3 regions of the Exiguobacterium sp. A1_3_1 genome follow, and region 2 is predicted to be linked to each of the others. Evidence: predicted binding sites of a transcription regulator. Region 2 holds the regulator's gene; each other region holds the start of a gene.
The links. The regulator Rex, encoded in region 2, represses fermentation and respiration genes when NADH is low (regulators of the CRP and FNR family bind a similar motif). The targets are predictions, from matches to a motif close to TTGTGAAATATTTCACAA.

Region 1 (10,879 bases), on a different contig from region 2:
TCGAAAACGATAATGAACTCGATGATCTTGAACTTGAAATCAACGATGATGCGATTCTCTTAATCGCGAAGCAACAACCCGTTGCGACGGATTTACGACGAATCATCACCGCGATGAAAATTTCGTCGGATCTCGAACGGATTGCAGATTATGCGGGGAATATCTCAAAAGCTGTTCTTCGTGTCGAAACATTCCCGTATGTCATCGATATCTCTTTGTTGAAGGAAGCATTCGAGACATTACTGGATATGACGGAAACTGCGATCGTCGCCTATCGTGACGGAGATGTCGAGAAAGCAAAAGCCTTGTCTGATCTCGATAACGTCATTGATGAGACGACATATAAGGCACTTCGCCAGTACATGCGTCACATGTCACTTCAGCCGATTGTCGTCGATGAAGTCATGCAATTCACGAACATTTGCCGCTACATCGAGCGGATGGGTGATCACTTGACGAACGTCGGGGAGCATCTGATCTATCTCGAAAAAGGAAAACATTATGATTTAAACGGATGAATCAAGTAGGCAGGAGGAATTTCCTCTGCCTACTTTTTTTGTAAAGGGATTCGAAACACGTTTGTAGAATAGGAAAGAAGTGAATAATGACAGAGAGGTGATTGGGAATGCTTGAGCAAATCATTAAATTGAAAGAACAAGGGCTGACAACAAAACAAATCGCAGCTCAATTGGATACGACTGAAGGAAAAATCAAATATGCGTGGACTAAATATCGTAAATCGTTAACAGAACAACCTTTAGTAGCGCTGAAAGTAGAATCAAAAACGGTCAAGCAGACAAAAAAGTCGACTGCACCTGTATTAGACGTCGTACCGTCTGTGCAAGTGGTACCTTCGCTAGAACGTGACGCGTTTGGAATGGCGACACATTACGAGGATGACATCCTCCACGCCATCGTTCAGTCACCGACAGCGTTATACGTCTACTGGGAATTGTCTGAACTGTCGAAACAGTTGCTAGAGACGCACTATCACACGACGTTTGATTCGTTCCGTAAAGAATTACGCATTATTGATGTCACGCTTGTTGAATATGAACAAGGACAGGCAAATCGGACGTATCAATTCGAGCTACCAGAAATGACGAATGCTTGGTTCGTTCGACCAGTCGCCCCGAATACTACATACATCATTGAATGGGGCATTCAAACGATCGACGGGGACTTTGTTCCAGTACTGCGTTCAAAACCAGTCGAAACGCCACGTGACGAGCCAGTTACGGACGGACGGTTCGCGGAAGTCGTGCATCATTGGCAATACGGAGAGGTCGAACAACCGGAATGGGTCGAAGTATTACGTCCTTACTCCTATTTCGATCGCGTCCGATAATGGAATTAGAGAGAGGGAAAGGAAGAGAAGCTATGCGAAAAGGATATTTTTCACTCGTCTTACATGCACATTTACCATATATCCGTCATGAAGAGGCGCATCGTCTAGAAGAACGGTGGATGTATGAAGCGATTTCAGAAACCTACATCCCATTATTGTGGGAGGTCGATCGCTTGTCACGTCCGCTCGGCTGGACGGTCAGCATTTCACCACCCGTCATCGAGATGCTTGCCGACCCATTGATTCAAGAGCGGTATATCGAGCATATCGAGGATACGTTACGTTTGATTCGCCAGGAACTAGAGCGAGAGCTTGCTCAAAAGGAACGAGATGCGCTTCTATTCTATCAAGACCGCTATCAAGATTTATTGAATACGTTCCTTCACTGGGAAAAAGATTTGAACCGCGCATTCCGTCATTACAAGGAGCAAGGTTATCTCGATTTGATTACGTGTACGGCGACGCACGGATTCAGTCCGCACATGTTGTCTGAACAAGCGGCACGTTCTGAAATTCAGACGGGATTGAACTGTTTCGAACGTCATTACGGATTCCGTCCATCTGGTCTTTGGATGCCAGAGTGTGCGTATACGCCCGGACTTGATCGTATTTTGTATGAAGAGGGCATTCGTTATACATTCGTTGACGAACATTCAATCTTAAACGCGGATCCGTCACCGAAACACGGAATCGGAGCACCTGTCTATTCGCCGCACGGTGTGGCACTGTTCCCGCGTGATCAAATCATTTCCGGCAAGATTTGGAGCTCTGTCATCGGATACCCGGGTCATCCGGATTACCGCGAGTTTTATCGTGACCTTGCGTACGATCGAGAGTGGGATCAAATCGCTGAGTTCATGCACCCAGAGGGCTTACGTTATGATACAGGATTGAAATTGCATCGTGTAACAGGAGAAACGGATCAAAAAGACTATTACGTTCGTGATTGGGCATGGCAACGGACAAGTGAGCACGCAGCAGACTTCGCACAAGCACTTGGTGAACATTTAGATGCGCATCAAGGACAAGACTTCCCACCGTTCCTTGTCACAGCACCATTTGATGCCGAATTGTTCGGTCACTGGTGGTTTGAAGGTCCCGACTTCCTCGGTAAAGCGATGGAACGTTTAGAAGATCAAGGAATTGAGTCGATTTCACCGGCGATCTTCCTCGAACGTCACTTCCAAGACATCGACACGGCGCACGTCGCGATGGGAACGTGGGGACGAAAAGGCTACGCGGAAGTCTGGATCAATGAACGGAATGACTGGATGATTCGTCATCTCCATCAGCTTGAGAAGAGACTAGCAGGAATCGTAGCTCGAAATCGTCATCAAGATGCGTTGACTGTCAAAGCGAAGCGTCAACTCATTCGAGAATACCTCCTCGCTGTCTCGAGCGACTGGCCGTTCATCCTTGATGGACAGACGACAGCGCAGTATGCTGCGAATCGTTTCCGGGAGCATATCCTACGTTTTGAAGAAACCGAGCGTCGACTGGATGCTGAGGAGCTGACGGTGGAATGGTTGGATGCTCGATATCGCGAATATCCTTTCCTTCAAGATTCAGATATTGAACCGGATGTCTTCTTGACGGCACATGATTACTACGTGGCAGTGAAGCGTGAGAAATCTTGGAATACAGACGCCATCTTATTGTTCGTCCGACAATATGATGCGTCAGACCGACCAGCTTCGGAGCTCGCTCGACGGCTCGCTGCTGCTGGTGAGAACGTCTATGTCGTCACGGAACATCCGGAAGCGTATCGATTTGAAGAAGGTGTTCACGTTTACGGAGTGCAAGTGACAGGTCTACCGCTCGTTCAGACCTATAACCAACTGGCGGCACTAAATTTAGCCTTCTTACGCCAAGCGCAAGCTTTGAGTAAGATCGTTGATTTCGCAGTCATCCACAACTTCAACATGGAGACCGCATCAGCTGCCCAAGCTATCGCGAAGATCAAAGAGTTGCCACTCGTCAGTAACGTCTACGATGTCGAAAGTGAGCGTTCTCCTGATCGTTCAGGTGGTCTGGTCGTTGCCTTAAAACGACTTGAAGGAGATGCGTTGCGCCAATCAGCGGTTGTTTATCTAGAACGAGAAGAGTCACGTCACGGGGTGGAGCAAGAGTATCACGTCGAAAAGAAGCCACTGCGTTTTGAAGAGAACCTTGAAAAACCATATCAACACGTGACGAATCCGAAAAAGAACGGATGAACAGTTGCAATTCCTTTCCTTTCTTGGTACGATACTTGAGTATGCTTAACCTTATGTAAAGCAAAATCACTTGATACATCGAGAGCTAGATAGGAGGGAATCCCATGCGCGTTAAAATCACATTAGCTTGCACTGAAACTGGTGACCGTACTTATATCACTAAAAAGAACAAGCGTAACAACCCAGAGCGTCTTGAGTTGAAGAAATACAACCCACGTCTCCGTAAGCACACACTTCACCGTGAAGTGAAATAATTGAGATGGAAGCCGTCACTTCGTGTGATGGCTTTTTTTGTGGAAAGGAAGACATTCATGAATAAACAAGAAGTACGCCGTCTGATCAAAGAACGACTCGATATGATGGAGAACCGTGCGGAGAAGGAACGGTTGATTCACGAACATGTATTATTATTACCTGAATGGCAACAAGCGACTTGTGTCGCGATCACATTAGCTTTTCGAAATGAATGTGATACAAGAATGCTGATTGAACAGGCGTGGCAAGAGGGCAAGACGATCTTGATACCAAAAGTAGTCGGAGACGAGATGATCTTTTATGAACATGGACCAGAAGATCAACTGCAAGCAAATCAGATGGGGATTTCTGAACCGACCGCTTCAGCACCTCGCGCTTCACTTGCTCAAGCAGAGCTTTGCCTTGTTCCGGGTCGTGCCTATCGACGGGACGGCTATCGGTTAGGATGGGGGGGAGGTTATTACGATCGTGCACTCGTGCCCTATGCAGGATGTAAAGTATCGATTGCCTTTTCTGAACAACTTCTTTCAGATTTTGAAGTGGAAGCCTTTGATATCCCCGTTGATCTGATCGTCACTGACTTAGAGGTCATCCGATGCTAAGCGCGACCATTTTGTTTTGTCTATTGCTTGCTTGGACCGGACGATCTTTTCGTTTATTGACGACAAGTGGTGCTATCATGACCCTGCTCGTTGGTAGTGGTGTCTCATTCGGATTCGGTTGGCAAGGATTAGTAGTACTCTTACTCTTCTTTGGTAGCTCGAGCCTGTTATCGAAGGTCGGACGGTCCAGAAAACAATCGGTCGACTCCATCGTTGAGAAAGACGGCGCGCGTGACGGATGGCAAGTCCTTGCGAATGGAGGGGTAGCGTTCGTTGCTGCCTTAGCGTATGCCATGACGATGGATTTTGCGTATCTCTTGTTGTTTCTATTCGTCATCGCAGCATCGAATGCTGATACGTGGGCATCCGAAATCGGACCGCTCTCAAGACGTGATCCATGGTCGCTCAAAACGTTACGACGGGTACCAGCAGGAACAAGTGGAGCGATGTCGCTGATTGGAACGGTCGGTACGATCGCAGGAGCTGCGTTCATCGCGATAGCAGCGCATTGGATATTTTCTCTTTCTTTAAGAGACGTCTTACTCGTAACAAGCATCGGTGTACTCGGGAGCCTGCTGGATACACTATTTGGAGCAGTAGGGCAACGCGTTTACCGATGTACAGTTTGTGGGGAATACACAGAAAAGCGAAAGCACCATGGGCAACCGACAGCTTATGTTTCAGGTATTCGATTTTTAGGGAATGATGCTGTCAATGTCTTAACGAGTGGTTTGGCAAGTGGAATCGGGTTTATCATCGTTCGATTCTGGTAACTGGAAAGTATATGAGTATGTAATTCCTTATGTTAGGATATCAATGACACGAAACGGACAAATGTGATTAATTTCACATGATACAAATAATGTGAAAGATGTTACAATTTATTTGTGAGATAGTTAACAAACTCTTAGGATGAATGAAAGGGTGGACATAACGATATGGAATTACATGCGAAAGTGACACGGGTAGCCCTCATTGGAGCTGGTGCAGTCGGTTCAAGCTTTGCCTATCAGATGTCAACAGCTGGGCTTTGTGAAGAACTTGTCATCATTGATGTCAACAAAGCCAAAGCAGAGGGCGAGGCAATGGACTTAAACCATGGAACACCATTTAGCTCTTCACCGATGCGAATATGGGCTGGCGACTACGCGGACTGCCGCGAAGCGGAAGTCGTCGTCATCACGGCAGGCGCTCCACAAAAACCAGGTGAGACAAGACTCGATCTCGTTGCAAAGAATGCGTTGATCATGAAAGAAATGATTCGTCAAATCATGGATTCTGGTTTTGATGGGATCATCGTCGTGGCTTCTAATCCGGTTGATATCATGGCGCATCTTGCCTGGAAATATTCCGGTCTTCCGAAATCCCGCGTATTTGGATCAGGAACGGTGCTTGATACAGCACGTCTGCGTCAAATGCTTGGAGAATACTTTCACATTGACTCCCGAAATGCCCATGCCTATATTCTTGGAGAACATGGTGATACGGAATTCGCTGCCTGGAGTAACAGCCGTATTTATGGAAAAACGATTGATGAACTACTTGCTGAAGACGATCGTTATTCTCAAGCAGATCTTGATCAAATTTACATCAACGTCCGAGATGCTGCTTATCATATCATCGAGCGCAAAGGGGCAACCTACTATGCGATCGGGCTTGGGCTTGTTCGGATCGTTCGTGCCATCCTCGGAAATGAGAACTGTCTATTAACGGTCGGTGCGCATGTCGATGGGCAGTATGGCATTTCCGGTATCCACATTGGAGTTCCCGCCATCATTAATCGTCAAGGTGTGCGTGAAATCATTGAAGTCTCATTGACGGAAGAAGAGTTGAAGAAATTCCATCATTCTGCTGATGTATTGCGTCAGACGCTTGAACCCGTCTTGCAAGGATAAGCGTACGCATCATGCTGAAGGTATTACCGAAATAAAGTAGCAAAAAAACTCAAGTGTCGGACTTTCTTCATATTGTCCATACTTGAGTTTTTTTGATGTAAAGAACGAATACATAAAAAATCACATCTATTCGTCCAGTAGTAAAAAGAGAAAAATCTAGGTTTTATTTTACTAGAAAAGGGTTAAGTAAGAGATAGAAGCATTTTTACGTCATTTTTTGTACGTCATGATACCCAAAAAGGAGAGAACCGACAGTCATGTATACTTTTCGAAAACTAACTAAAGAGGATGCAGAACAATACTGGAATCTACGCCTTGAGGGATTAAAAAATCATCCAGATGCATTCGGTCATTCGTTTGATGATGAACAGCAAACCCCGCTCCGCGAAGTACAAGAAGGACTTGAGGGAGAACCCGACTCCGATGAGGTTTGGCTTGGTATGTTCGACGGTGATACGTTGTTTGGGTTTGGTCAGGTCAAACCATATGAATTGTCACGTGAATCGCATAAAGCGATGATTTCTGGAGTATACGTATCACCTGAATATCGCGGGGGTACTGGTCGCGCTTTAATGGAAGCCTTAATCGAGGAAGCGAAAAAGTTACCGGACGTCGAGCAAGTCATTCTTGCCGTTTTATCAGGAAACGAAGCCGCACAAAATCTTTATGAGTCGCTCGGTTTTGAAGTATATGCCGAAGATCCAGATTCCGTAAAATTAGAAGACGGCACATATCGTGATGATATTTGGATGAAGAAGTACGTCTAAGTTCTTCAGAGGATGTAGATTAGAAGCTGTAGCAAAAAAAGTGCTACAGCTTTTTTGCATGGTATCCGTAGGATATCAGTATCGGCAAAGAATGAATATTTGTTATCATGAGAACAAAGCGGATGTCACATCGTAGTCCGATTGAAAGGGAGCGAATGAACATGAAAGAAGTCATACGTACGATTGAAGAGCTTGTCTCGATTCCGAGTCCAACAGGTTCGACAAAAGAAGCGATTACATATGTAGAAAAGCGATTGGTATCAGAAGGAATCACGTATCGAAAACTTGAGAAAGGAGCGATTTTAGCGACACTACCTGGTGCTTCAACGCGTACTCGGTTACTGACGGCACACGTCGACACACTAGGAGCGATGGTGAAAGAGATTTTACCAACAGGACGACTTCGTTTATCACAATTGGGGGGATATGCTTGGACAGCAATTGAAGGTGAGAACTGTCTCATTCACAAGATGGACGGTCAAACGATTTCAGGTACAATCGTGTTCCACCATTCGAGTGTTCATACGTCGCGCGAGACGAACAAGACGGAACGCTCCGCTGATAATATCGAAGTACGGCTCGATATCCGTTCAACGACAGCAGAAGAGACGCGCGTTGCGGGGATTGAAGTAGGAGACATCGTAACATTTGATCCGCGATTCCTCTACACGGAAACGGGATTCGTGAAGTCGCGCCATCTCGACGATAAAGCATCCGTTGCTTTGTTGCTTGAATTGATCAAGGAATGGAAAACAATCGAGCTGCCACACACGGTCCAGATTCTGATTTCAAATTACGAAGAAGTTGGATTCGGTGGAAATGCTGGATTCACGGAAGAAGTCGCAGAATACATCGCGGTCGACATGGGGGCACTAGGAGACGGTCAACACTCCGATGAATTCACGGTCTCGATCTGTGCGAAAGATGGTTCGGGTCCATATGACTTGGCTTTACGCCACCAGTTAACGCGTTTAGCACAACGTAACAGTATTCCATATAAGGTTGATATCTATCCATTCTATAGCTCGGATGCCTCAGCGGCAGTAAGTGCGGGACACGACGTCCGGCACGGATTGTTCGGTCCGGGAATCGAATCGAGTCATTCGTACGAACGTACACATGAGACGTCGTTACAAGCGACATATGATTTGTTGCATGCCTATGTAAAGGAGCCGATGGTTGATGAAGACACTGTATGACGTACAGCAGTTACTCAAGACATACGGAACATTCATCTATCTTGGGGACCGAGCGTCCGATATCGCGATGATGATGCTTGAACTCGATGAATTACAAGAAGCAGGCGTTTTGGAACAACGTCAGTACGATTCAGCGAAACTAATCTTACGACATGAATTAAAGCGTTCACAATCCGATAACATTTAAGATTGTGCAACCCTTTGCGCAAACGGGTTATGTCCGGTAAAATGAGGAAGCAGACATTATATGAGTATAGGGGAGACGAAGCAATGAAATGGTTACTCGGCATTGATATCGGCGGCACGACAGTCAAGATGGCAATTTTGGATTTGCAAGGGATCATCGTAGAAAAGTGGGAAATCGAGACGGTCGTTTTGAATGATGGCGTACAAATTCCTGGAGATATCGCAAAATCCTTCTTTGAGAAGTGTCAAGAGAGCAATAAACGACCAGAAGATTTCGTCGGAGCGGGCATCGGTGCGCCGGGATTCATTGATTTCAATACAGGTGTCGTTGAGAAAGCAGTCAATATCGGTTGGACTAACTTTGAACTCATCGGTGAATTCGAACGTTTGACGGGTTTACCGGCTGTGCTTGAAAATGATGCGAACGCAGCGGCAATCGGTGAGATGTGGAAAGGTGCCGGTAGTGGGGCAACCGAACTCCTTGCTGTCACACTCGGTACGGGCGTCGGTGGTGGTCTGATCACGAACGGACAAATCGTGCATGGTACAGTCGGAATGGCTGGAGAAATCGGTCATATCACGATGTTGCCTGAAGGTGGCGTCCTATGTGGATGTGGTCGCAAAGGATGTCTTGAGACGATCGCGTCAGCAACAGGGATCGCTCGTCTTGGTCTTGAGAAGCGTAAAGGGAAGGAAACGTTACTCAACGACATCAAGGCAGTGACAGCAAAAGACGTATTCGAAGCGTATGAGAAAGGAGACCGGATTGCAACGGAAGTCGTAGAAGAAGTGACGTTCCATCTCGGTCTTGCCATCTCCAACTTAGCGAACAGTATTAACCCGGAAATCATCGTTATCGGTGGTGGTGTGTCAAAAGCGGGCGAGACATTGCTTGCACCACTCCGTCAACAGTTCGAACGCTTCGCTTTACCACGGGTTTTCGGATCAACGACGTTCAAGATTGCCGAGCTTGGAAACGATGCAGGAGTCATCGGCTGTGCATGGCTTGCGAAGCAGATGTTTCTCAAAAAATGATAATATTCAATTTCAGTAAAAGGTTCGCTTCGGCGAATCTTTTTTTTGTTTACAAACGTACAGTAATTATGTGATTGTTAAGTATCTTCCGGATTCCAGTTGCATTTTTGTAAAACTAAGCGTAAAATTTTCACGTGATATGGGTATATGTAAATTATGAGGTAAGTTGTGTGAACTGAAATCAGAAAGCACATGTAAATTAGGAGGCAGGTTTTTATGCAGCAAGACGCAAACATCTGGTCGCGAATGCGCCTAAAGATGGGTCAAGGCGTTCGCAGCACCTATAAAGAGCACAAGCTCTTTTGGATTGCGACCTTATTGATTTGGTTAAAAACGTATTTAGCGTATACACTTTTCTTCAACGTTCCCGTAACAAACTCTGCGCAAGCATTCATTCTACTAATTAACCCAATTAGTTCAGCGCTCTTCATGTTCGGGTTCAGCTTCTTCTTCCGAGGAAATGTTCAAAAATGGTTCATCTACGGCACACTGTTCGTCGCGACACTCATTTTATATGCGGACATCATTTTCTTCCGCTTCTTTAATGACTATCTGACGTTGCCGGTATTGTTCCAAACATCGAATGCGGAAACTGTTTCTGCATCGCTCGGGTCACTTTTGAATTGGTCCGATTTATTGATCGTCGGTGACTTGATCATCTTACCGTTCTTCTTACGGAAAATGGACATGTCAAAAAATGTTGCGTCACGTGGACGCGCGATTCTCGCATTCGTTGCAGCAGTTGTCGTTTTCCTTGGAAACTTGACGCTCGCTGAGACAGAACGTCCAGAATTGCTCACACGTGCCTTCGACCGAGAATTGCTCGTTAAAAACATCGGAACATTTAACTTCCATATGTATGATGCTCTCATTCAGTCTAAGACATCTGCGCAAAAAGCACTCGCGGACAGTTCTGAACTGTCGGAAGTTCAAAGTTTCATTGATTCAAAACATGCTGAACCGAACCCAGCTATGTTCGGAAAGTACAAAGGAAAGAACGTCATCGTCGTTTCCTTTGAGTCGGCACAATCCTTTGCAGTTGGATTAAAAGCACCAAACGGACAAGAGATTACACCGAACCTGAATAAGTTGATCAAGGAATCGCATTCATGGGATAACTTCTATCACAACACAGGACAAGGGAAAACGGCAGATGCTGAGTTCATTCTCGAAAACTCGATCTATCCACTTGGACGCGGTGCAGCATTCTTTACGAACGGAGAAAATGAATTCCGGGCAACTCCTGAAATGCTGAAAGAAGACGGCTATTATTCAGCTGTTTTCCATGCAAACAACAAATCGTTCTGGAACCGAGACATCGTCTACAATAGCTTTGGCGTCGATCGTTTCTTCTCAGAGACGGATTATGACCTAGG
Region 2 (10,879 bases):
TTTTACGCAAAGCTTTGCGAAAGGATTAGGTGTGACGCGTCACGTCAACAGCCCTACCTTTACGATCATGAAAGTCTATACGGGACGTCTTCCTCTTTATCATATGGATGTTTATCGCCTGGAAGGTTCCGGTGATGATATCGGACTTGAAGAATATTTGAATGGTGAAGGCGTCGCCGTCGTCGAGTGGTCTGAGTTAATTGCGGACAGTCTTCCACCTGAACGGTTGGCAATCACGATTACGCGAACAGGTGATGATAGTCGACGTTTTGAGCTGACGCCGATCGGAGAACGATACATTACATTATGTGAGGGATTGAAATCATGAAAATCGTAGCCATTGATACATCGACGAAACAATTATCAGTCGCTCTTTCAGACGGGAAACAGATTGTAGCAGAAGCTTCTTACGTCACGTCTTTGAATCATGCGACGAAACTCATGCCGTTGCTTGAGCGCTTGATGGTAGAAGCAAAATGGACACCGGCTCAACTGACACGCATCGTTGTTGCTGACGGTCCTGGTTCTTATACGGGATTACGGATTGGAGCGACTACAGCGAAGACGCTTGCCTATACACTCGGTATCGAGCTCGTTGCTATCTCGACACTTGAACTGATGGCAGCTTCGACTGGTCATACAGGACGCGTTGCGGCGATTCAAGATGCGCGGCGTGGAGCAGGGTTTGTCGGAGTGTACGACGCCGGGAAACGAATTGGTGAAGAACAGCATGTCGAGATTGCGTCCTTTGTAAAGACGTTAACGCCAGATACGCTCGTCACAGGAGACGTCGAGGCGTTCGAAGAGATTCTTCAGCCCTTCGAAAAGGTGGCTCCTGCTTTCCGGACGCCACGTGCCGGCGTACTCGCTTTACTCGGTGCAACGCGTCAGACGGTCGAAGCACATGCGTTTGAGCCACGTTACCTGCGACTGGCTGAAGCAGAAGCGAAATGGATCGAGGCACAGCGTCATGAGTAAGGGCATTCGTCGCATGACCGTACAGGATGCTGCAGGTGTTCATGCGGTCGAACTCGAATCATTTGCGACACCGTGGACGCTAGATGCCTTCGAAGCGGAAATGACACAAAATCCGAATGCCTATTATGTCGTTGCCGATCAAGATGGTATCGTTGGGTTTGCTGGTCTGTGGCATATTGCGGATGAAGGACATATTACGAATATTGCCGTCAAGCAGTCGCATCGCGGACAAGGGCTCGGGGAAGACTTGCTAACGGCATTGATCGCCGTCGGTCGTGCGCTTGGTTTGCGGGCGATGACGCTTGAAGTACGTGTCTCGAACACACCAGCGCGGACTTTATATGAAAAACTCGGATTCCAGTATGTCGGTGTCCGAAAACGATATTATCAAGATAACAATGAAGATGCTGCCATCTACTGGCTGGAACTGGAGGGAGAAGACCTATGACACAACCATTGATTCTAGCAATCGAATCGAGTTGTGACGAAACGGCGGCTGCCGTCGTCCGTGGAGGAACTGACGTCTTATCGAACGTCGTCTCGTCTCAAATCGAAAGTCATAAACGTTTTGGTGGCGTCGTGCCTGAAGTGGCTTCACGGCATCACGTTGAACGGATCACATACGTCATCGATGATGCTTTGACGGAAGCAAACGTCACGATCGACGATATCGATGCGATCGCCGTCACGGAAGGACCTGGACTCGTTGGAGCACTACTCGTTGGTGTCAGCGCAGCGAAGGCACTCGCCTTTGCGCACAATAAACCATTAATTGGTGTTCATCATATCGCAGGTCATATCTATGCGAATCGTCTCGTGCAAGAGCTTGAGTTCCCGCTCGTCTGTTTGATTGCATCAGGTGGGCACACGGAACTGATCTACATGCCAGAAGACGGTGTATATGAAGTCATTGGTGAAACACGGGATGATGCCGCAGGGGAAGCATATGATAAAGTTGCTCGAACGTTGCAGTTACCGTATCCGGGTGGTCCACGGATCGATCAATTGGCACAGACTGGTCAGGATACGTTCCATTTTCCACGCGTCTGGCTTGAGAAGGACTCGTACGACTTTAGCTTCAGCGGTTTGAAGTCAGCGGTCATCAATGCCGTGCATAACGCCGAACAACGGGGAGAAACGATCATTCCGGAAGATTTAGCTGCAAGTTTCCAAGCGAGCGTCGTCGAGGTACTCGTGACAAAGGCGGTTCGTGCCGTGAAGGATAAAGGGGGACGTCAATTGCTACTTGCTGGTGGCGTCGCTGCTAACAAAGGATTACGCCAAGGTCTCGAAGCGGCGTGTGCGAAGGAAGGAATCGATCTCGTCATTGCGCCGATGCACCTGTGTGGAGACAATGCAGCGATGATCGGAGCGGCTGCGATTCATCCATATCGCGCGTTACGCTATTCGACACTTGCCATGAACGCAGAACCTGGGCTAGATTTAAAGTAAGGAATCCGAACAACTTGGGGGAAATGGAATGAAAAAAGTCATCATCGCATTGTTAGCGGTACTGGTCATCGTCGCGATCGGGCTTCAGATCCGAGAAATCGTCAACGCATACCAAGTCGCCTATAAGGAAGAACTCGTACCCGATAAAAAAGCGGTCGAGACGAATACGAAACAACGTCCACTTTACGAAATCGGACGAGCAGAAGGGGAAAAGACCCGGATTCAAAAGTTATATGCTTTTGATCAGACAGTCAATGGTAAGCTCAGTAACGTCGTCATCGTCGATCGGAAGTATGGTTTAACGAACAAGGCGAGTGATGATTATTTCATGATTGCTTCTGGAACACCGGTGACGGATCAAGAAAAGAAGTCATTCGAACCGATGATTCAAAAGATGGATGCAGAACAAGTCCAAGCCGAGGTGATCTCAAAGCACGAGGTGACGGCTGTTGAGAACAATAAAGAGCGGATGTTGACGTTATTTAAGGTCTTCTATAAAGATACGGATCAAAACGAATACCTCTTCTTCATCGAAAAAGAAGGCGGTCTGAAGCTCGATCTATTCAAGAAGGGTTACTCCCGTCTTTCGAATTACTGAAGACATGAAAACAGCGGATTCCTAAATAAGGAGTCCGCTGTTGTTCGTTCATTGCCATTCAGTGATACCCGTCAAGTCATCATAGATACGATCGGGATCGAGATTCAATTCCTCGACCGGAAGTCCATTTCGATTGATCCATGCCGTTTTGAAGCCGAAACTCTTCGCCCCGGTGATGTCCCAACCGTTCGAGGACATGAAGAGGATCTCCTCGCGTTTTAGACCGAGCGTGTTTAAGGCATGCATATAGGATGCAGGTGCTGGCTTATACTGTTTGATATCATCGACACTGACGAGATGTTCGAACCGATCGGCTAAGCCTGACTGCTCAATGAGCGGATCGAGCATATCATGGGAACCATTCGAGAAGACGACCAGACGTTTGTCCGCCATCGTCTCGAGAACGGAGCTGACTTCAGGATATACATCAAGCGTCAGGTACGTCTCCATTAAGGTCGTGATTTGTTCCTCGGTCACATGAAGCTTCAGTTCGAGTAACGTATAGCGGAGAGCATCTTGTGTCACTTGGCTGAACGGCACATACTGTCCGTTCAATTGTCGGAGGAAAGAGTACTCCAGTTGTTTCTCCCGCCAGCGTTTGCTGATCGCTTCTCCGTGATCCGGATAAAGCGCTTCGGCTTGTTCTTTGACGGAATGGACATCGAATAATGTACCGTAGACGTCAAAGACGAGTGCTTGAATCGTCATAAAACATTCATCTCACTTTCATAGAGTTTGCTTTAACGATTCCCTTACAGTACGGATTCAAACGACACTCAAGAATGAACCTGTTGTAAAAAGCGATGAAACGTTTGCGCGAATGCACGACAAGCGGCTTGTTTCTCCGGGGTATTCGGATCAAACTCAATCTTCAAGCCATCCGTGACGAGGGTCGCCCCAGCTTCTTTTAATGCGTCTTCAATCAAATCAACGGCTGCGCAGTACTTCGGATAATCAAGATCCCCCGAACCAAAAGCAGCCGCCGGTATCCCGTCTAAGGATTGTTCCCTTAGCTCCTCAACGAAGTCTTCTGCTTCATACGGTAAATCACCGTCTCCCCATGTATATGAGCCGAGTAATAGACCATCAAAACGTGATAAGTCCTCCCCGACGAATTGATCTAGTTCCGTGATCGTCACGTTGACACCGTGTTGCTCGAGTTCATGTTGAATGAGCGAGACGATATCTTCCGTATTACCGGACATGCTGACGAATCCAATCGCGATATGCATGCATTTTCCTCCTTTCACTGTACTTCTCTACTTTAATTGATAATGATTATCAATGTCAAAGGACATATAAAAAAGCACCTTCCGAAGAAGATGCTTTTCTATACATTAGTCTTGTAGTTCGGCCCATTCCTCAATGGAACGAATGACCGGTTCGAGTTGGCGCCCTTTGTCGGTCAAACTGTATTGAATCTTAATCGGACGATCGGGAATGACAGTCCGGATGACGATGCCTTCCGCTTCGAGCTCCTTCATACGTTCCGTGAGCATACGACCTGATAATTCGGGAATGGCATCTTGAATCTCATTGAAACGACATGTCTTCGTCAACAAGTGACGTAAGATCAGACCCGTCCATTTCTTACCTAAGATTTCAAAGGCATGTTCGACTTTGGGACAAAGAGCCGGTTGGATTGCGACTTCTTCCATCAGCACTCATCCTTTCTATAGTTGTAGTATACCCGCTTCTGCTAAAAAAATCGAATCATTTTACTTAATGTAACAAAAAGAACTAAAACAAATCTATTTACTTTTAGTAAGTAATAAGATATAGTCTGTTTATTGAGTTACTTAAAGTAACTAAAATACATTAGGTAAAAGGAGAAGAGAGCAATGATGGATACAGGACTTTTAATTATTCGTTTAATCATCGGCTTAACGTTCGCTGCACACGGGACACAAAAATTATTTGGTTGGTTCGGCGGACACGGAATCGCTGGAACAGGCGGTTGGTTCGAATCAATCGGCATGAAGCCAGGGAAGGCACTCGCGATTACAGCAGGTCTTGCTGAATTGATCGGCGGCTTGTTGTTTGCAGGAGGCGTATTCCTCTGGATCGCAGCACTCCTCATCATCGGATCGATGCTTGTCGCGATCGTTAAAGTACACGGTGCGAATGGTTACTGGGTGACGCAGAACGGGTACGAATACAACATGGCATTGATCGTCATCGCGCTTGGTGTAGCGATGATCGGTGCTGGAGACTATTCACTCGCTGCACTCATCGGGTGAAGAAAAAGGTGGGTCATTCATGAAGTTCGAGGCATCAACGCTTAGCGCAAAAGACAATTATAAATTACTGATCGGAAGCATCATTCCGCGTCCGATTGCTTTCGTGACAACGCAAGGAGAAGACGGGACGGTCAACGCCGCACCGTTTTCCTTCTTTACGGTCGCTTCAAGCAGTCCGCCGCAACTGGTGATCGCCGTACAACGGACGGATCAGGGGCAGAAGGATACGGCACGTAACATCTTAGCGAAACAAAGTTATGTCATCCATATCGTCAGCGAAGAGATCGTCGACGCAGTCAATGAGACAGCAGCGCCACTTGCTTACGGTGAAAGTGAGCTTGAGCGGACGGATTTGACGCTCGTCGATAGTGACGCAATCGAAGTACCCGGAATCGCGGAAGCGAAAATTCGCTTCGAGATGCGCTTGACGCAACACGTCGAGCTAGAAGGTGCCGATCTTCTAATCGGGGAAGTACTGCGCTATCACGTTGCAGATGAACTCGTCGAGTCGTTCCGAATTGACGCGGCAGGATTGAAGGCTGTCGCTCGTTTAGCAGGGAATGATTATGCGACGATCGGGAAGACGTTTACGATTGCCCGACCGACGAAATGATCGAAGTGTGAATGCCTGACTCACCGTATGATTCGTTTTGATTCAAACAAAAAGGAGTGGAGAGACCGGTCTAACTACCGGAATCTCCACTCCTTTTTTCATGTCGTTCATCTGATTCATCAAGGCTGCGGATCGATTTCGTTTGAAGAGGCTTCAAGTCCATGACGTTTACTGTACTGATAGCCATCGAGCAAATAAAAGACGATTGCGAGTGCCCATATTCCGACGCAGCTGATCAAGAAAGCGCTGATTGGAGAGACACTACCGTAATACGATAAGATCAACGGATCATTGAGTTCGACGAATAGCTGTATCGTCAGGAGCGTACAGCATAATCCCGAGAGTAAACTGATGAAGAGCCCACTCCATGTCTGGATGACGAGACCGATCATGCAGGAAATCAAGAGGAACAAAGGAAGTGCAGCATTGAAGGCATCTGGACGAATAAAGACGGATACATAATCGGCATATAACGGTACGAAATAGAGAACACCGGATAGTAATCCTAAGATGAGATTGATGAAAAAGCTCTTCGTCCGCATCAGTGTTGGTTCTCCCATCGTTCCATTAATTCGAGCAAATCGACATCAATCTGATCACGTTCTGCCGAAAGTGCCGTTGCTTTCGGAATGTCATTGAAGACTTCCGGTTCGCAAAGCAACTGTTCGATCTCCGCTGAACGCTGTTCGAGCCGCTCAATGTCTTGTTCGAGTTGTTCGATTTGCTGACGGCGCTTGCGCTCTTCCTTCTGCGCTTCTTTATCGATCGTCTTCGATGCCGTGACTTTTGCTGCTTTTGCTTCCTCGGCTTCAAGACGAGCGATTTCTTCTTGCTCTGCTTTCTTTTCTGTATAGTACGAATAATCGCCAAGGTACTCTGTCACACCGGTTTCACTCATCTCGATGACACGGGTCGCGATCCGGTCGATGAAGTAACGGTCGTGAGAGACGAATAGTAGTGTTCCTTCATAGTCGACGAGCGCATTTTCGAGGACCATCTTCGAATCTAGATCTAAATGGTTCGTTGGCTCATCGAGGACGAGGACGTTCGTCTTCCGGAGTTTCAGTTTCGCAAGCGCGAGACGTCCGCGTTCGCCACCAGATAACTCATGGACGATTTTGAAGACATCGTCACCGCTGAACAGGAATTGCCCGAGGACAGACCGGACTTCTTGTTCACGCATCAGTGGCCATTCGTTCCAAATCTCATCGATGACGCGATTCCGGTCATTGAGTTCTGCCTGCTCTTGATCGTAATATCCGATCGAGACGCCAGTTCCGAAACGGAAATCACCGAAGAGGGGGCGTAAGCGACCGACGAGGACTTTTAAGAGCGTCGACTTTCCGATGCCGTTCGGTCCGACGAGTGCCAGTGATTCACCGCGTTGCAAGCGGAACGTGATGTCTTTTGAGACAGCTTCTTCGTAACCGATCGCCAGTTGATTGACTTGAAGAACGTCGTTCCCGCTCTGTTTTTCAATCGGGAAGGACAGGACCGTGCTACGCTCATCGCCATCTGGTCGGTCGAGTCGGTCGACCTTCTCGAGTCGCTTCCGGACACTTTGGGCACGTTTTGTCGTCGTCGCCCGAGCGATGTTGCGTTGAATGAAGTCCTGCATCTTCGCGATCTCTTCTTGTTGCTGTTCGAACTGTTTCATTTCTTGATCGTACAATGCCGCTTTTTGTTCCAAGTACTTCGTGTAGTTACCGGTGAATTTACGGCAGACATTGCGTGACAGCTCATAGACGACATTGACGACTTGGTCAAGGAAGTACCGGTCGTGCGAGACGATTAGGACGGCGCCACGATAACCACCGAGGTAACTTTCGAGCCAAGCAAGCGTATCGATATCGAGGTGGTTGGTTGGCTCATCGAGAATGAGGAGCTCTGGTGCTTGCAGGAGCATCTTCGCTAAGGCGAGACGTGTCCGTTGACCACCGGATAACGTTTGGATCCGGCGCGAATAATCGTCCGGATAAAAGCGCATGCCGTGCAGAACGGAGCGGATATTCGCTTCGAACTGATAACCACCCGCTTCTGAGAAGTCGTGTTGCGCTTGATCGTACGTCTTTAGGAGACGATCGTACGCGACCGGATCGTTCAAGATATGCTCCATGCCCATTTCGATTTCCATCCGGCGTAGTGTTCGTTCTTGTTCCTGCAAATGTTCAAAGACGGTCAGCATCTCGTTCCAGATCGTCTCGTTCGATTCAAGACCACTGTCCTGCGCGAGATAACCGATTTTGACATCTTTACCTTTCATGATGTCACCCGAGTCATGACTGAGTTCGCCAGCGATAATTTTGAGCAAGGTCGATTTACCGGCACCATTTCGTCCGACGAGCGCAATCCGGTCGCGCTCTTGTACTTCCAATTTGATATTTTCTAAAATCGGCTCAACGCCGAATGATTTCGAGAGTTGGTTGACTTGTAAGAGTATCATTTCCATCCATCCTTCCACCCTTTAGTCTATCACGAACAAAAGCGCGAGGTCCTGCGGAATATATTATTTGTGACTCTATGTGAAGTGGTTTACAATCAAGGAGAGTAGAAAGCTTTTTGCAAAGATTTGGGTGCCACGATGGATGTGGCCGAAGGGGGAACTGCAGGATGAATGGACCAGACACAAAAATTCCACAAGCGACAGCAAAACGGTTGCCGCTATATTATCGCTTCATCCAAAGTTTATACAATTCAGGCAAGCTCCGCGTCTCTTCTGCTGAGTTAAGCGAGGCGGTGAAGGTTGATTCAGCAACGATTCGTCGCGATTTTTCCTACTTTGGGGCATTAGGGAAGAAGGGGTATGGATATAACGTTCAACATCTCTTAACGTTTTTCCGCAAAACCTTGAATCAAGATGAGGTGACGAATGTTGCCTTAATCGGGGTCGGTCATCTCGGAACAGCGTTTGCAAATTATAACTTTTTAAAGAATAATAGTACTCGGATAGTCGTTGCGTTTGATGCGGACGAAGAGAAGGTCGGAACAACGACGCATGACGTTCCAATCTATCATGTTTCGGACATGAAAGAACAAATCGAAGCGAATCAGGTCGATGTTGCCATCTTGACGGTTCCATCCCAGTTCGCGCAGTCAGTAGCGGATGAGTTAGTCGAGTATGGTGTGACTGGCATCCTGAACTTTACGCCCGCGCGGTTGAACGTGCCAGCGAGCGTCCGGGTCCATCACATCGATTTATCGATCGAGTTGCAGTCGTTAGTTTATTTCATGAAGCATTATTCGCAATCAGCTGAAGGAGTGAAATCATAATGGAAAACCTTATCCCGTCAACTATAGCATTCATCGGACCAGGTAGCTTAGCACTAATCGGTGTCGTCGCATTAATCATCTTCGGACCGAAGAAGTTACCTGAACTTGGTCGTGCTGCGGGTCAGACATTGAAAGAGTTCAAGAGCGCAACGAACGGTATCATGGACGACGATAAAAAGGATGAACCGAAAGAGAAGTGATTGAATCATGGCGATTGATCAAGAACAAAGCGTGACGTCGCATCTGGACGAACTGCGTAAACGGATCGTCTGGTCGCTTATCATCGTCGTCGTCCTGTTCGCTGTTGCATTTCCGCTCGTCCGACCGCTCGTTCGCTTCTTGCAAGCGGACTTAAAAGAGCTCGGTATCGGTTTGAATGCCTTCAACGTCGCAGATCCTTTAATGTTATATTTGAATCTTGCGTTCATCATCGCAATCGTGTTGGCATCACCGTTCTGGATGTATCAACTGTGGGCATTCGTCCGCCCTGGTCTGTATGACAAGGAGCAAAAAGCGACATTGACGTATATTCCGGTCATCTTCTTTCTGTTTTTGGCTGGTGTAGCCTTCTCGTACTTTTGGTTGTTACCTTTCTTATTAAAAGTTTCGACTGAACTAGGGAAGGAACTCGGAATCGAACAAGTCATCGGAGTCGAGAACTACTTCAGTTTCTTAATCCGATTAACGATTCCGTTCGGTCTTCTTTTCCAATTGCCGGTCGTGACGATGTTTCTGACACGTCTTGGTCTCGTGACGCCAATTTTCATGCGAAAGAATCGGAAATATGCGTACTTTGCGCTGTTCGTCGTTGCGGCATTGATCGCACCGCCGGACGTGACGTCACACTTGATGATCTCGGTCCCATTGTTCGTTCTCTATGAGATCAGCATCTTGATTTCTGCGCGGACGTACAAAAAGGTCTTGATCCTCGAGCAACAGGCAGAGCTTGAACGACAGGCGGATTTGATGCGTGAATTGAATAAATGAATCGTGAATTCCTTCCGACGATTTTGGAAGGAATTCTTTTTATGAAAGCGTTATTTTTATATTGATAAAGCAGTTAGCGATGCGTATACTAAAGTTAATTCATGGGGGCTTAGCTCAGCTGGGAGAGCGTTTGGCTGGCAGCCAAAAGGTCGTCGGTTCGATCCCGATAGTCTCCACCATATTCGTACACTTCAAACTCTTGAGGATTCAAGAGTTTTTTTGTTTTTCTCAAAATATGGAAATGTAATATAAAGTGTCAATAAAAACAAATAATTATATAAAACAGACAGAACTGAATTGTTTATTTCCATCTATTTCATTAAACTAAATATACAGAATTTTCGTTTAACTGTTTTGTTGGTAACATCATTATAGTTTTTTAGAAAAGGGGAAAAGAAGCATGAAGAAGGAAATCGCACTCTTGGCAGCTGTCTTAATGACATCTTCCAACTTGGTCAGTGCTCAAGGAGCACTGTCCTCGCAAGATAAGGCAAGCGGTCAAAAGCCGCACGCCCTCTCACTTAAGAAAACAGGACAGGAGAAGGTGTATAAGCAGTCTGACAAGGTCCGTGTCGTCATCGAGATGGAGCAGAAGCCGGCGATTCAAATTGCGCAGGCACAAAACAAGCGGTATAGCACATTGAGCAATGCCGAAAAAGAGTCGATTAAGGATCGCCTCGTAAGTGTCCAAAAATCAGTCAAGTCAGCGATCGCTAAAAAATCGATTCCCGTTACATATAA
Region 3 (10,879 bases), on a different contig from region 2:
TCCTTTTTGTTTATTCTTGTGCTGATTTCTCTGATATGGCAGGAACGAAGCGATGGAAGAAAAAAATCGTTGCACTAATCATCAAAAAGGACAGAATTGACAGGCCGAGGCACATCCATTTATATGTAGCAATTAACGCATCCGATTGTTGTAATTTTGCCTGAAGCGTTCGATATAAATCATCTTTTACACGTGATAAGTCTTCAAGGATCGTCTGAGTCGTTTGAGTCGATTGTCTGGCGAGACGTTTTGCTGCTGCTGGACTTTGGCGTTCATATACGACGAAAACCCGTTCGATTTCTGACTCCCAGACATTGTTGCGACGAAGAAGATCTTTAATTGTTCCTGGAGTAGTCGAAGATTGATTCAGACTATTACGTAAGTCATGAATTTTCGAAGTCGAAAAATAATATTGTTCAATATAACGATTATCTTCGTACAATAAGAGGCCGCGGACTGCGTTTGCTCGATCTCGATTATGTTCAACCAACTGATCGACTTGATTAATTAACGGTATATCATGATCCTTCATCTGCGCTGTCATCGCCGCAATTGTCCGATAACCAGATAAGGCATAAATGATTGGTATAGAGGCAAATAAACTGATCAAAAGAATCAGCAGAACACGCTGACGCCATAGTGAGTGCATGCAATCATTCCTTTAAATAAAAAGACATGTCATTAGCTTAACTACTATTACAAGAAAAGTGAAGCCTGTCTATTTTTTGAATAGGGATAGGAAAGTAAGAAGTCAGTATTCTGAATAAAAAAGCAGGAAAGCTAGTGCAATCCGAGAAGCTGTTTTATGTAGAAGAAAAAGCGCAGCTTGGCTGCGCTTGGTTAAAACGAATAGGAATGTTCCTTATAGTTTCCGAAAACCGTATGAATTTCTGAGAATGTAACGAATGCATTTGGCTCAACGGAAGAGACGATCTCTTGCAAACGGACGATTTCATTATTTTGAACGACGACATAGACCATTTTTTTCGTTCGGTTGGAATATCCTCCACGTGCATCGAGAATCGTGACACCACGACCGAGTTCTTTTGTAATGACTTCATTGATTTCATCTGCTTTCTCACAAATGATGATACATTGCTTAGAAGCAGAATAGAAACTGTAAACCGTCTGAAGGGCTTTGGCGCGAACGAAGCTCATGATGAGCGCGTACATAACGTGTTTTAAGTCAAACACCCACCAAACAAGGATGTAGATGACAAGATCTTGCATCAGAAATATGCGAGGAAGTGGCCAGTTATGAAAACGAGCGAAGAAAAATTTTCCAAGAATATCAAGCCCTCCAGTTGAAGCACCACCGAAGAAGATCAATGCCATCGCAAGTCCAGAGACTAGACCGGCAAAGATGGAGGCGACGAGCGGATCATTTAAAGATTCCGGAACAATTTGAGTCGGAATCCAGTCGATTAAAAAAGAGGAAGCAACGACGATGATGCCGGATAAGAACATGAACCGTTTACGCAGAAAACGAAAACCTAAAAGGAAGAGTGGGATGTTTAAAAGCAATTGAGTTAAACCGATTGGCGTGTGGAAGAGCTCTTGGATGATGAGTGTGATCCCCATGATACCGCCTGATCCGATATCATTTGGAGATAGTAGTAAACTGATGTAAAGGGAATAAAGCAATGTACCGATGATTAAAAAACTAATTTTTTCAACTCTCTTTTTCTGTGGGTGTGTTGTAGTCATGGCAATATGATGAGTGACCTCATGCTCCTCCTTCTGTGAGTATCTGCCTGCAAGAGTACGCCCATATGCATAAAATTTCAACCCTTCTTATGAAAAAAGATGAAAAAGGGTACGTTTTTTTAGGAAGGTGATGAAAATGAAAAAAACGTTCTTGCTTATTGGTTGTATTTGTTTAGTAATACTAATTAGTATTCGCATTTTTCAACCATCGGATGAAGAAAATCGAACGTCTATTTGGCATGATGGAGATCTCGTAGCGAGACAAGTGGGTGCTTCGATGATGAATACGGTAGCGGTTCGTCAATTAGCCGAACAACTTCCGTTCTCATCAGAATTAAAACAGGTAGATGTCGAAGGGGAATCGTTGCGGCTTGTTTATGAGGTTACAGGAAAAGAGCGACAAGCCTGGATTGGTACCGATACTGGAACACTACAAGTGAATCAGGATTTTTTGAAAGCTCGGTTATCTAAAGTGCTGATGCATCATACACTTGTTTTATTTTCAACGATTCCTGATTTGACCGATCTCGAAATTTACTACACGGATCCGTATTCAGGTGCAGATTTTACGATGGACCGGAAAACATTCGACGCCTACACTCCGACCGATATTGAACGAGCTACTTCCTCTTCTAGACGCTTTAATCGGGTCGTCATTGATGGTTATGTGCTCGATGCATCAAGGCGAAATACTTTCTTTGAACGCTTCGCATCACGACTACGAATTCAAACTAATTAGTTGTATAAAGCAAGAAAAGGCATTTTTCACAATCTCGACACAATGATATCGTTTACATCTCGTTCTTTTATAAAAACGATAAAACAGGTCTATTCAATACTTGAACATCTTTTAAGATGGAAGTATGATAATAAATGAACAAACATTGTGAAGTGTTGAACAAAAGAAAGAGAGGTTTCTACGATGAACGAGGTAGAAGCATTAGAAGGATTACGGAATAAAGCAATCAAGTCGACGCGCATGCTACAAATGCGTCCTCTCGAGTACTTAGTTCGTGCCATGCTAGCAGGGATTTTCATTGGATTTGCAATTATTTTTACCTTAAAAGCAATTAACGGTCTATATATGGCGGAGTCACCTGTTGCGACACTTGTTGGTGGACTGACCTTCGGAGTGGCACTCGTCCTGATCGTTTACGGTGGGGCAGAGCTGTTCACAGGAAATACGATGTATTTCACGACGGCGACGATGCGCGGCTATACGACGAAGATGGATACGATGAAGGTCTGGTTGATCTGTCTGATTGGAAATGGACTTGGAGGATTAGCATTTGCGCTACTCTTTTCTCAAACAGGAATCATCCAAGAGCTTGGTATGAACAACTGGTTATTTTCTGTCTCAGAAACGAAGATCCACCATACGACGTGGGAAATCTTCACACGAGCTATCTTCTGTAACTGGATGGTCTGTTTAGCGATTTTCATTCCAAAGAACATGAAGAATGAGTTGGCGCAGATCATGATGATGATGGTACTGGTCGCAGTCTTCTTCGCATCTGGATTTGATCACGTCATCGCCAATATGGCCTTGTTCTCCATTGCGTTAGTCGTACCACATCCGGATACGATCACATTTGCCGGAGCGATGCACAACCTGTTGCCAGCTTTAGCCGGTAACATCATTGGTGGAGCAGTCTTCATGGGAATGATCTATACGTGGCTGAATAAAGAAAAATTAGAAGTAGATGAATCACGTCAATCCACGACACCTGTTCATATTGCTTCGAAACAAAATGCATAAAAAAGAGCAGCTGTCGCGACAGCTGCTTTTTTCATTCATTCCATATGTTGAAAGCGATCGACGTCTGCAGCCAGTTCTTCGTAAATCGTCTCGACGATTTGTGCATCATCGAAGAGCCCGAGGACGTTATCGTCCGGTAAGGCGTCAACAGGAGACGTGAAGTACAGAACGGCCGTCAATAACAATTGTTCCTGCTCCGCATGCATTTCGAATTTTTTCTGATAGAGAGCACGAAGCATTTCAAGCAGTTGTTTTAATTGAAAATAAAGGACGAGTTCTGCCTCGCGTTCGATGTCCGAGCTTTCTGTAGACGCGATATCTTGCGTCAAGTGCGCAAGTCCGATTTCTGCTCGAACTAACAATTCTTGCTGTGCTTTTTCATCACCAACGAGGTCGAGTGCCTGTCGGTGAAAATACGTATAAGCCGATTTAAAATCGCCGGGTGTGAATTCCATGGTGATGCCTCCTTCTCTTCTCTTTCTAGTTTCGCCTTATTTCTTGCAAAATTGCAACTATTTCGTGAAAATAAAGATACAAGAAAGGGGATTACATAATGCCGACACAAGCAGAATTACAACAATACGCGTCTTTAGCCGTGCGTACGGGAATTAATCTACAACCAGGACAACAACTCGAGGTGCGTGCAGGAATCGAAAATTTGCCGCTCGTTCGTGAAATCACGCGTGTCGCCTACGAAGTAGGAGCTACGCAAGTATATGTACAATGGTCAGATGATGAGATGACGAAAATCCGTTATTTCGATGCACCGGAAGAGTCGTTTGATACGTTCCCGGATTGGTTAAAAGCACGTTACGACCAACTGGCAGAAGAAAAGACAGCGTTCTTATCGGTCGTCAGTGAAGATCCGGATTTATTGAATGGCGTGGACTCGAGCCGAATCGCACGTGCGAATAAAGCAGCCGGTGTCGCTCTTGCTAATTGGCGGAAGTTCGTCATGAGTGACAATGTCAGCTGGTGTGTCGTAGCAGCACCTTCTGAAAGCTGGGCGAAGAAAGTATTCCCTGATTCAGAGAATGCTGTTGAAGAGCTCTGGTCAGCTATTTTAAAGGCTACACGTGCCGATCAAGCGGATCCGGTCGCTGCATGGGCGGATCATGATCATAATCTGCGTTCAAAAGCAAAATTCCTGACAGAGAAGAAATACAAAACATTGCACTACACAGCTCCAGGAACAGAATTATCAATCGAATTACCAGAACGTCATGTTTGGTTAGGTGGCGGTGGTCCGAATGCAGATGGTGTTGATTTCATCGCGAATCTGCCGACAGAAGAAGTGTTCACGTTACCGAAAAAGACAGGAGTCAACGGACACGTCTCGAGCACAAAACCGCTTAGCTATAGTGGGAACTTGATTGATGAGTTCACACTCTGGTTCGAGAACGGAAAAATCGTTAAAGCGGAAGCGAAACAGGGTCAAGAAGCATTAGATGACTTGATTTCACTTGATGAAGGTGCACGTTATCTTGGAGAAGTTGCGCTCGTGCCACACCGTTCGCCGATTTCTGACTCGGGTATCCTATTCTATAATACATTGTTTGATGAAAATGCTTCATGCCACTTAGCGATTGGTCGTGCGTACTCGACGTGTCTCGAAAATGGTCCTAGCCTTTCAGCAGAAGAACTAGAAGCACAAGGCGCGAACGACTCGATGACGCATGTCGACTTCATGATTGGATCAGCGGATCTATCGATTGAAGGAGAACTTGCAGACGGAACGCGTGAATCAGTCATGCGTGACGGAAACTGGTCAATCTAAACGAACAAAAAGGTGAGTCCGAATACGGAGCTCACCTTTTCTTGTAAGATTCTTGTTATGCTTCTTCACCGATAATTTTCACTTCTGTCTCAAGTAAGATACCGAATTTTTCTTGAACCGTTTCTTGGACATGACGAATGAGCGCGATATAGTCGGATGCTGACGCATTCTCGACGTTGACGATGAAACCAGCGTGTTTCTTGGACACTTCAGCGCCACCGATGCGTGTTCCCTGTAAGTTGCTATCTTGAATCAGCTTCCCTGCAAAATAGCCTTCTGGACGTTTAAAGACGCTACCACAAGAAGGGTACTCGAGTGGTTGTTTCGTTTCTCGCTTATGCGTCAAATCATCCATGACTTCCTTGATTAGTGCTGGGTCACCCTCTGTTAAGGCAAATCGACCTTCGAGGATGATGTATTCTTTCTTCGAGAAGCAACTTGTCCGGTATCCCAGTTCGAGTTCATCATGCGAAATGTTCAACAGTTCTCCTTGTCGTGTCAATACAGTAGCGCTATGGAGGCAATCCTTGACTTCACCACCGTATGCTCCCGCATTCATGATCAATGCGCCACCAATCGTTCCTGGAATCCCACAAGCGAATTCAAGACCGCTGAGCTGATGCGCGTAAGCTACACGAGACGCTTCGATGATTGCTGCACCACTTTGAGCAACGAGTTCATGTCCTTCAACCGAGATATCGGTTAACTTCTCAAAGGAGAGGACAATGCCGCGGATGCCGCCGTCACGTACGACAAGATTCGATCCGTTTCCAAGCAACGTCAAGGGAATACCTTGTTCGTAAGCATATCGGACGACAAAAGCCGTTTCTTCATAAGAGGTTGGAATGATGAATAAATCCGCGATTCCTCCCATTTTTGTATACGTATGATATTTTAAAGGTTCATTGATTAGTACGGACTCTTTTGAAATGCCTTCATACAGTCCCGTCATTACTTGTTCAGTCATTATGGTCTCAGTCCTTTTCATGAATTCCTACCAGCGCTCATGCGCTCAAAATATATTTTAACATTAATCGTGCGGTCGTTGTTCAACATACTGTTCCCAAAATACCGACTTATGCCGGGAATTGCAAGCACTAGGGAGTGAATGTCATCGATTAGTAATGAAAAATGTCACAAGGAAAGCAGGGGCAGGAAGAGGAATGAAGCGAAAAGAACTCGGGAAAAGAGAAGTATAGAAGGAGGCGATGACGATGGAAAGTGAACGTTTATGGATGCGACCGTTTGAAGAAGAGGATTTCAGTTTTTATAAGTCACTTGTTCAAAATGAGCAAGTCATGCGTTATATCAATGGAGGCATTGCCTTGAGTGAAGATGAGGCACGAGAGTGGTTCGAACGGCAATTGGAGCGATACTCGGATGAGCGACAAACTGGTTTTTTACTGTTGTTCATAAAAGAAACGAATGAACCGATTGGCTTCGCCGGATTATTGATGCAGGAAGTCGATGGGAAAGAAGAGTTAGAGGTCGGTTATTGGCTCGAACCAAAGCACTGGAAAGTCGGTTATGGTCGTGAAGCAGCAAAACAATTAATGATGGAGGCGTTCAATCGAGGGCATGATCGAATCATCTCGATCATTCATCCCGATAATCATGCTTCGCAAAATGTCGCTCGCGCCAACGGACTGAACTGGGAAAAAGATACGGTGTTTAGAGGCATTCCTGTCACGATTTACGCTGGACAACTATCACGACTTTGTCGTAACTAAAGAGGAGAGTTTTTATGTACGAATTTAACTTCGCGTCTTTTCACTCCATGACACCTGATACCTTATATGCACTTTTGAAATTACGGACGGATATCTTCGTCGTCGAGCAGGAGTGCGCGTATCCGGAGCTAGATGATCAAGATCAACAAGCGACACACCTAATCGTCCGGAGTGAGAGTGGTCAAATCGTCGGATGTCTTCGGATGTACGATCACCCGACAAAAGGAGTCGCGATTGGACGGGTAGCCGTTCATCGTGCACACCGGTCGGTTGGGTTAGCGAGACAAATGATGGAGAAAGCGATGGTTCATTTGCAGAAAGAAGCTGCGATCTACTTACAGGCACAAGCACACCTAGAAGGGTTTTACGGATCGTTTGGTTTCGAAACCGTATCCGACCCTTATTTAGAAGATGATATTCCACATGTGGACATGCAGTTTCACGCAAAGGATTCAAAAAAAGACTTCACGTCGACGATCGATGAACCGATGAATAAGTAGAATGAACTTTTTCGGAGGTGGATCAGTCATGAAGAAAGTGCTGGTCATTTTCGCTCTTAGTCTAATTGGTATCCTATCTTTAGGAGTCGGTATTTCGTATGCTCAATTGCAGGGGAACTATCGTGACTCTGAAAAAGAGTTGATGACGATTTTAGAGCGGCAACATGATTTATCAGCTTCCTCCTTTCTTGAAGTGCGCGCATCATTCTCTTTACGACATCGACAAATCATACACGTTCGACTTCGGGGTGAACCTGCTATCACATATGAGTTCATTCAGCCAAAGGATGAAATCGAATACCTGGGGTCTGTCGGAACAAGTGTTGAAAAGACAGGAAAACAAGATGCCGTCTTTCGAAACGCTCATTTAAAAGTCGGTAAAAAATAAAAAATGGAGGATCTTCCTGAAACGACGGAAGATTCTCCATTTTTTGCTTTCAAGACGATAGGATATTGCGTACACTACGAAGAGATACTGGAATGAGGAGGTCGAGGGAATCATGTGGAAACCCTTTATAAAAAATCAATCAATTGCACCGGCGTTACAAGCCTTCCGGGAACTTGACATCGAAATGTTTCGGACACATGTTGCCCAACTGAACGATGCGGAACAACAGGCCTTACAATTCATTAAGCGTGCGCTAGAGCAGGATTCACCTGCTCATTTGAAAATAGCGCTTGAAATGAAACAACCACTCGTCGAGGTTGATCGTCTGTTTCAAACACTCGTCACGTGTCAAAATCGTCAGCAGTTACTCGAAATGCTGCTAGCATACGGTCTAGACGTCAATCAAGTCTATACACTTGAAGGGCATCGCTCAATCGTCCGCCAACCCCTTCACTTTCCGGTAGGTCTATATGCGGCGCGCCATTCCGAGTTGTGGGTACTTGTTGCTGAAAAGCTGGACTTTACTTATACGATGCATCTTCAACGCAGTGATCAATTCATGGAGACGCATGAATTGAATCTACTTGATCTCGTCTTATTGCTCGATATCGAAGAGGAGTTGACGGTTCGAGTGCTGGATCAGCTGTGCGAATGCAAGGCGACCGTTGGACTTGCAGAACGATTACAACGTCCCGCTTCACCATTGTTACTAAAGACGATTGAGGCGGATGCCTATCTAGCGACGTTTGTTTATGCTAAACATTATTTCCCGTTTTATGCGCTGATCGGACGACAAACCGTACTGTTCCAATCTTTATTGAACCGTGTGATGCAAGCGTCCATTGCTTCTGAAATGATTGAAGATGCCTTGCTTGCTTTTCATAATCACCAACCTGGACTTGCCTTGACATGGGGAGATGCCTATATCGAACAGTTATACGAGATGGGGCTAGTGCTTCGTAAAACGGGTCATATTGATTTTCGGGAAATGGATGCGGAGTATGTGTTACCTGAATACGATGAAGTGATTGAACGATTACGTGGTTAACGATTTATTTTGAACTTGAAACGTATGCCAATGAGAAAAAAGTTGGATATCGCAAAATGTACTTTTTTGGTATAGTCTCAGCACATCTAAGTTTGTGGAATGAAAAATGGTTTCGAACGTCTTGATGTTTGCTTTACACAATTTGGCTTGAAAGGTATCTAGAATTCGCCGACCGTAACCTTGATATTTCAACTCGGGCAAACACGTGATTTCAAGGAGACGAATCGTACGACCATATTTTTGATAGAGCAGTGTACCGATCACTAATTGTTGGTCGTATATTAAATAAGGTGATGTGTTTGAATGGCTGAATTGTTCATAATGTTCTTGATGATATGGAAAAAGATGATCACATCCTTTAATAGAGTGATTTCGAAGAGTGAGATATAACTCTTGATTACGGGCATGTATAGGTTGAAAGCGTAAAGATGATACACGGTCATTTGAAATTCCGATTAAGCGAAATTGTTCAGCAGAAAGTGTATATCCGAGTGTTTTCCAAACCGATGATAGCGCACCATCTTGAGGCGGAACGACCTGTACTTTAATTTGTTGGGCACCTTGACGAACAAGATACTCGTGTAAGTGTTTCGCAAGAAGGTGAAATGCGGAGATATTTGAGTAGGCACCGTTCATCAGACAAGTCATTTCATTTGAAATACGATAACCAAGAGTCGCATAGACTAGATCATGTTTGAGATAAACGAATTGATGACCTTCAAGTAATTGAAAAAAAGGAATGTCGTGTGCCCATTGATTATGTTGTAATAGTTGGTGAACATGTCGTTTTTGATTCCGTGACAGTTGATTATAATGTACGATAGACAAAATCATAGTCCTCCTTTAATTATATGAAGTTTATTCACCTATTATTTTACAGTAAATTAAAGGTATTTATATATTGTTTTTGAAACGGAAAGTAGATGGATTATTTAAGAAAATGAGGTTAATTGATTATGAAATATCTTTGGGGCGTGATTGGATTAACACTCTTTTTACTTCTCGCTGATGCGACAGTAGGAGAAGCAAAGGATTATGACGAGCCTGATATTAGTATGTCTACGACATACGGTGATTATGGAGCACAAAGTCATATTATCGTCGATCGAAAAGAACCGATCTATGAAGGATTCGATTCACCGAACGACATGGCATTCCTATTCGCTTGTATTGCATTACTCGCAACAGTTGGACTTGGCATCGTCAATGCCTCCGATTGAAATGAATCTGACTAATAAAAGGCAAGTGACGAATCCATCGTCACTTGCCTTTTATTGTCTACTACGTGTGATCAAGAAAAATCTACTCTTAGAAATGAATTCGTTTTTTTCGACCAACGCGTGCCATTCGTTCGTGTTCTTGTTCGAGTCCGGCTCGTTCGAGGAGATCGAGGTAATAGCGAAACGGAGTCGAGCGATGCGAAAAATATGGGATATATTCAGTGAAAAGCATCGTCTCCGCTCGATCTAACGCGCGTAGGGAAATGAGAGCATGTAGCTCTGCGAAACGAATTTCTTGATAGGTGGATAAAGCGTCTGCATCAATCCGAACATGCGACTGTAGTTTTTTAGCATGCGCATTCAAGCAATGGATATATGCTTCTTGATGTTCGGGTTTCTCGCAATGGGCAAGTACGGCAAGCAAAAGGTCACTGCGCTCGGTATCGACGTCCATCGGAACCTTCAACGCTGTATAGAGGGCACGTTCCATCCACTCGACACCATGACTATCATTTTTATAATAGCCGACTAATTCTTGAAAAAAATCGACTTGCGAGACTTTCAATAATCGAAACGGATCATTACTTAAAAATAAAGGTTCTTCCCCGGCAGCCGACGAAAGAAGAAAGAAAAATTCCTCAAAGGCAATCCGGGTTCCGTTTTTACGATGAGCGTAATGGCGTAAATGCTTCAACAGGCGTTTTGCGGTGATATACCAATTCTTTTGTTCGCGAAGCGGTACGATCGGAT

Region 1: a site for Rex is predicted at 5,256-5,273, ahead of F8N00_RS00030 (L-lactate dehydrogenase). Genes of this name have one in related genera too.
Region 3: a site for Rex is predicted at 2,592-2,609, ahead of F8N00_RS03775 (formate/nitrite transporter family protein). Genes of this name have one in related genera too.

Annotation. Positions count from the first base shown of each region.
Region 1 is NZ_WBYY01000001.1:942-11,820, reverse strand. It holds gene phoU (phosphate signaling complex protein PhoU) at 1-518, shown strand, start outside; gene F8N00_RS00055 (DUF4912 domain-containing protein) at 626-1,348, shown strand; gene F8N00_RS00050 (1,4-alpha-glucan branching protein domain-containing protein) at 1,381-3,564, shown strand; gene rpmG (50S ribosomal protein L33) at 3,669-3,818, shown strand; gene F8N00_RS00040 (5-formyltetrahydrofolate cyclo-ligase) at 3,876-4,421, shown strand; gene F8N00_RS00035 (DUF92 domain-containing protein) at 4,415-5,194, shown strand; gene F8N00_RS00030 (L-lactate dehydrogenase) at 5,360-6,316, shown strand; gene F8N00_RS00025 (GNAT family N-acetyltransferase) at 6,574-7,083, shown strand; gene F8N00_RS00020 (M42 family metallopeptidase) at 7,245-8,282, shown strand; gene F8N00_RS00015 (YqgQ family protein) at 8,266-8,469, shown strand; gene F8N00_RS00010 (ROK family glucokinase) at 8,553-9,503, shown strand; gene F8N00_RS00005 (LTA synthase family protein) at 9,720-10,879, shown strand, end outside.
Region 2 is NZ_WBYY01000051.1:1,050-11,928, forward strand. It holds gene tsaE (tRNA (adenosine(37)-N6)-threonylcarbamoyltransferase complex ATPase subunit type 1 TsaE) at 1-328, shown strand, start outside; gene tsaB (tRNA (adenosine(37)-N6)-threonylcarbamoyltransferase complex dimerization subunit type 1 TsaB) at 325-978, shown strand; gene rimI (ribosomal protein S18-alanine N-acetyltransferase) at 971-1,426, shown strand; gene tsaD (tRNA (adenosine(37)-N6)-threonylcarbamoyltransferase complex transferase subunit TsaD) at 1,423-2,430, shown strand; gene F8N00_RS07425 (hypothetical protein) at 2,459-3,028, shown strand; gene F8N00_RS07430 (haloacid dehalogenase type II) at 3,077-3,736, opposite strand; gene F8N00_RS07435 (flavodoxin) at 3,805-4,260, opposite strand; gene F8N00_RS07440 (winged helix-turn-helix transcriptional regulator) at 4,366-4,686, opposite strand; gene F8N00_RS07445 (DoxX family protein) at 4,870-5,268, shown strand; gene F8N00_RS07450 (flavin reductase family protein) at 5,288-5,881, shown strand; gene F8N00_RS07455 (hypothetical protein) at 6,001-6,423, opposite strand; gene F8N00_RS07460 (ATP-binding cassette domain-containing protein) at 6,423-8,324, opposite strand; gene F8N00_RS07465 (redox-sensing transcriptional repressor Rex) at 8,492-9,151, shown strand; gene F8N00_RS07470 (twin-arginine translocase TatA/TatE family subunit) at 9,151-9,351, shown strand; gene tatC (twin-arginine translocase subunit TatC) at 9,359-10,138, shown strand; tRNA gene F8N00_RS07480 (tRNA-Ala) at 10,242-10,317, shown strand; gene F8N00_RS07485 (S8 family serine peptidase) at 10,539-10,879, shown strand, end outside.
Region 3 is NZ_WBYY01000020.1:17,110-27,988, reverse strand. It holds gene F8N00_RS03790 (CHASE3 domain-containing protein) at 11-649, opposite strand; gene F8N00_RS03785 (YitT family protein) at 841-1,707, opposite strand; gene F8N00_RS03780 (hypothetical protein) at 1,985-2,446, shown strand; gene F8N00_RS03775 (formate/nitrite transporter family protein) at 2,630-3,466, shown strand; gene F8N00_RS03770 (YkvA family protein) at 3,502-3,921, opposite strand; gene F8N00_RS03765 (aminopeptidase) at 4,020-5,243, shown strand; gene murB (UDP-N-acetylmuramate dehydrogenase) at 5,299-6,210, opposite strand; gene F8N00_RS03755 (GNAT family N-acetyltransferase) at 6,458-6,973, shown strand; gene F8N00_RS03750 (GNAT family N-acetyltransferase) at 6,988-7,473, shown strand; gene F8N00_RS03745 (hypothetical protein) at 7,502-7,861, shown strand; gene F8N00_RS03740 (hypothetical protein) at 7,974-8,909, shown strand; gene F8N00_RS03735 (GNAT family N-acetyltransferase) at 8,898-9,737, opposite strand; gene F8N00_RS03730 (hypothetical protein) at 9,866-10,129, shown strand; gene F8N00_RS03725 (hypothetical protein) at 10,218-10,879, opposite strand, start outside.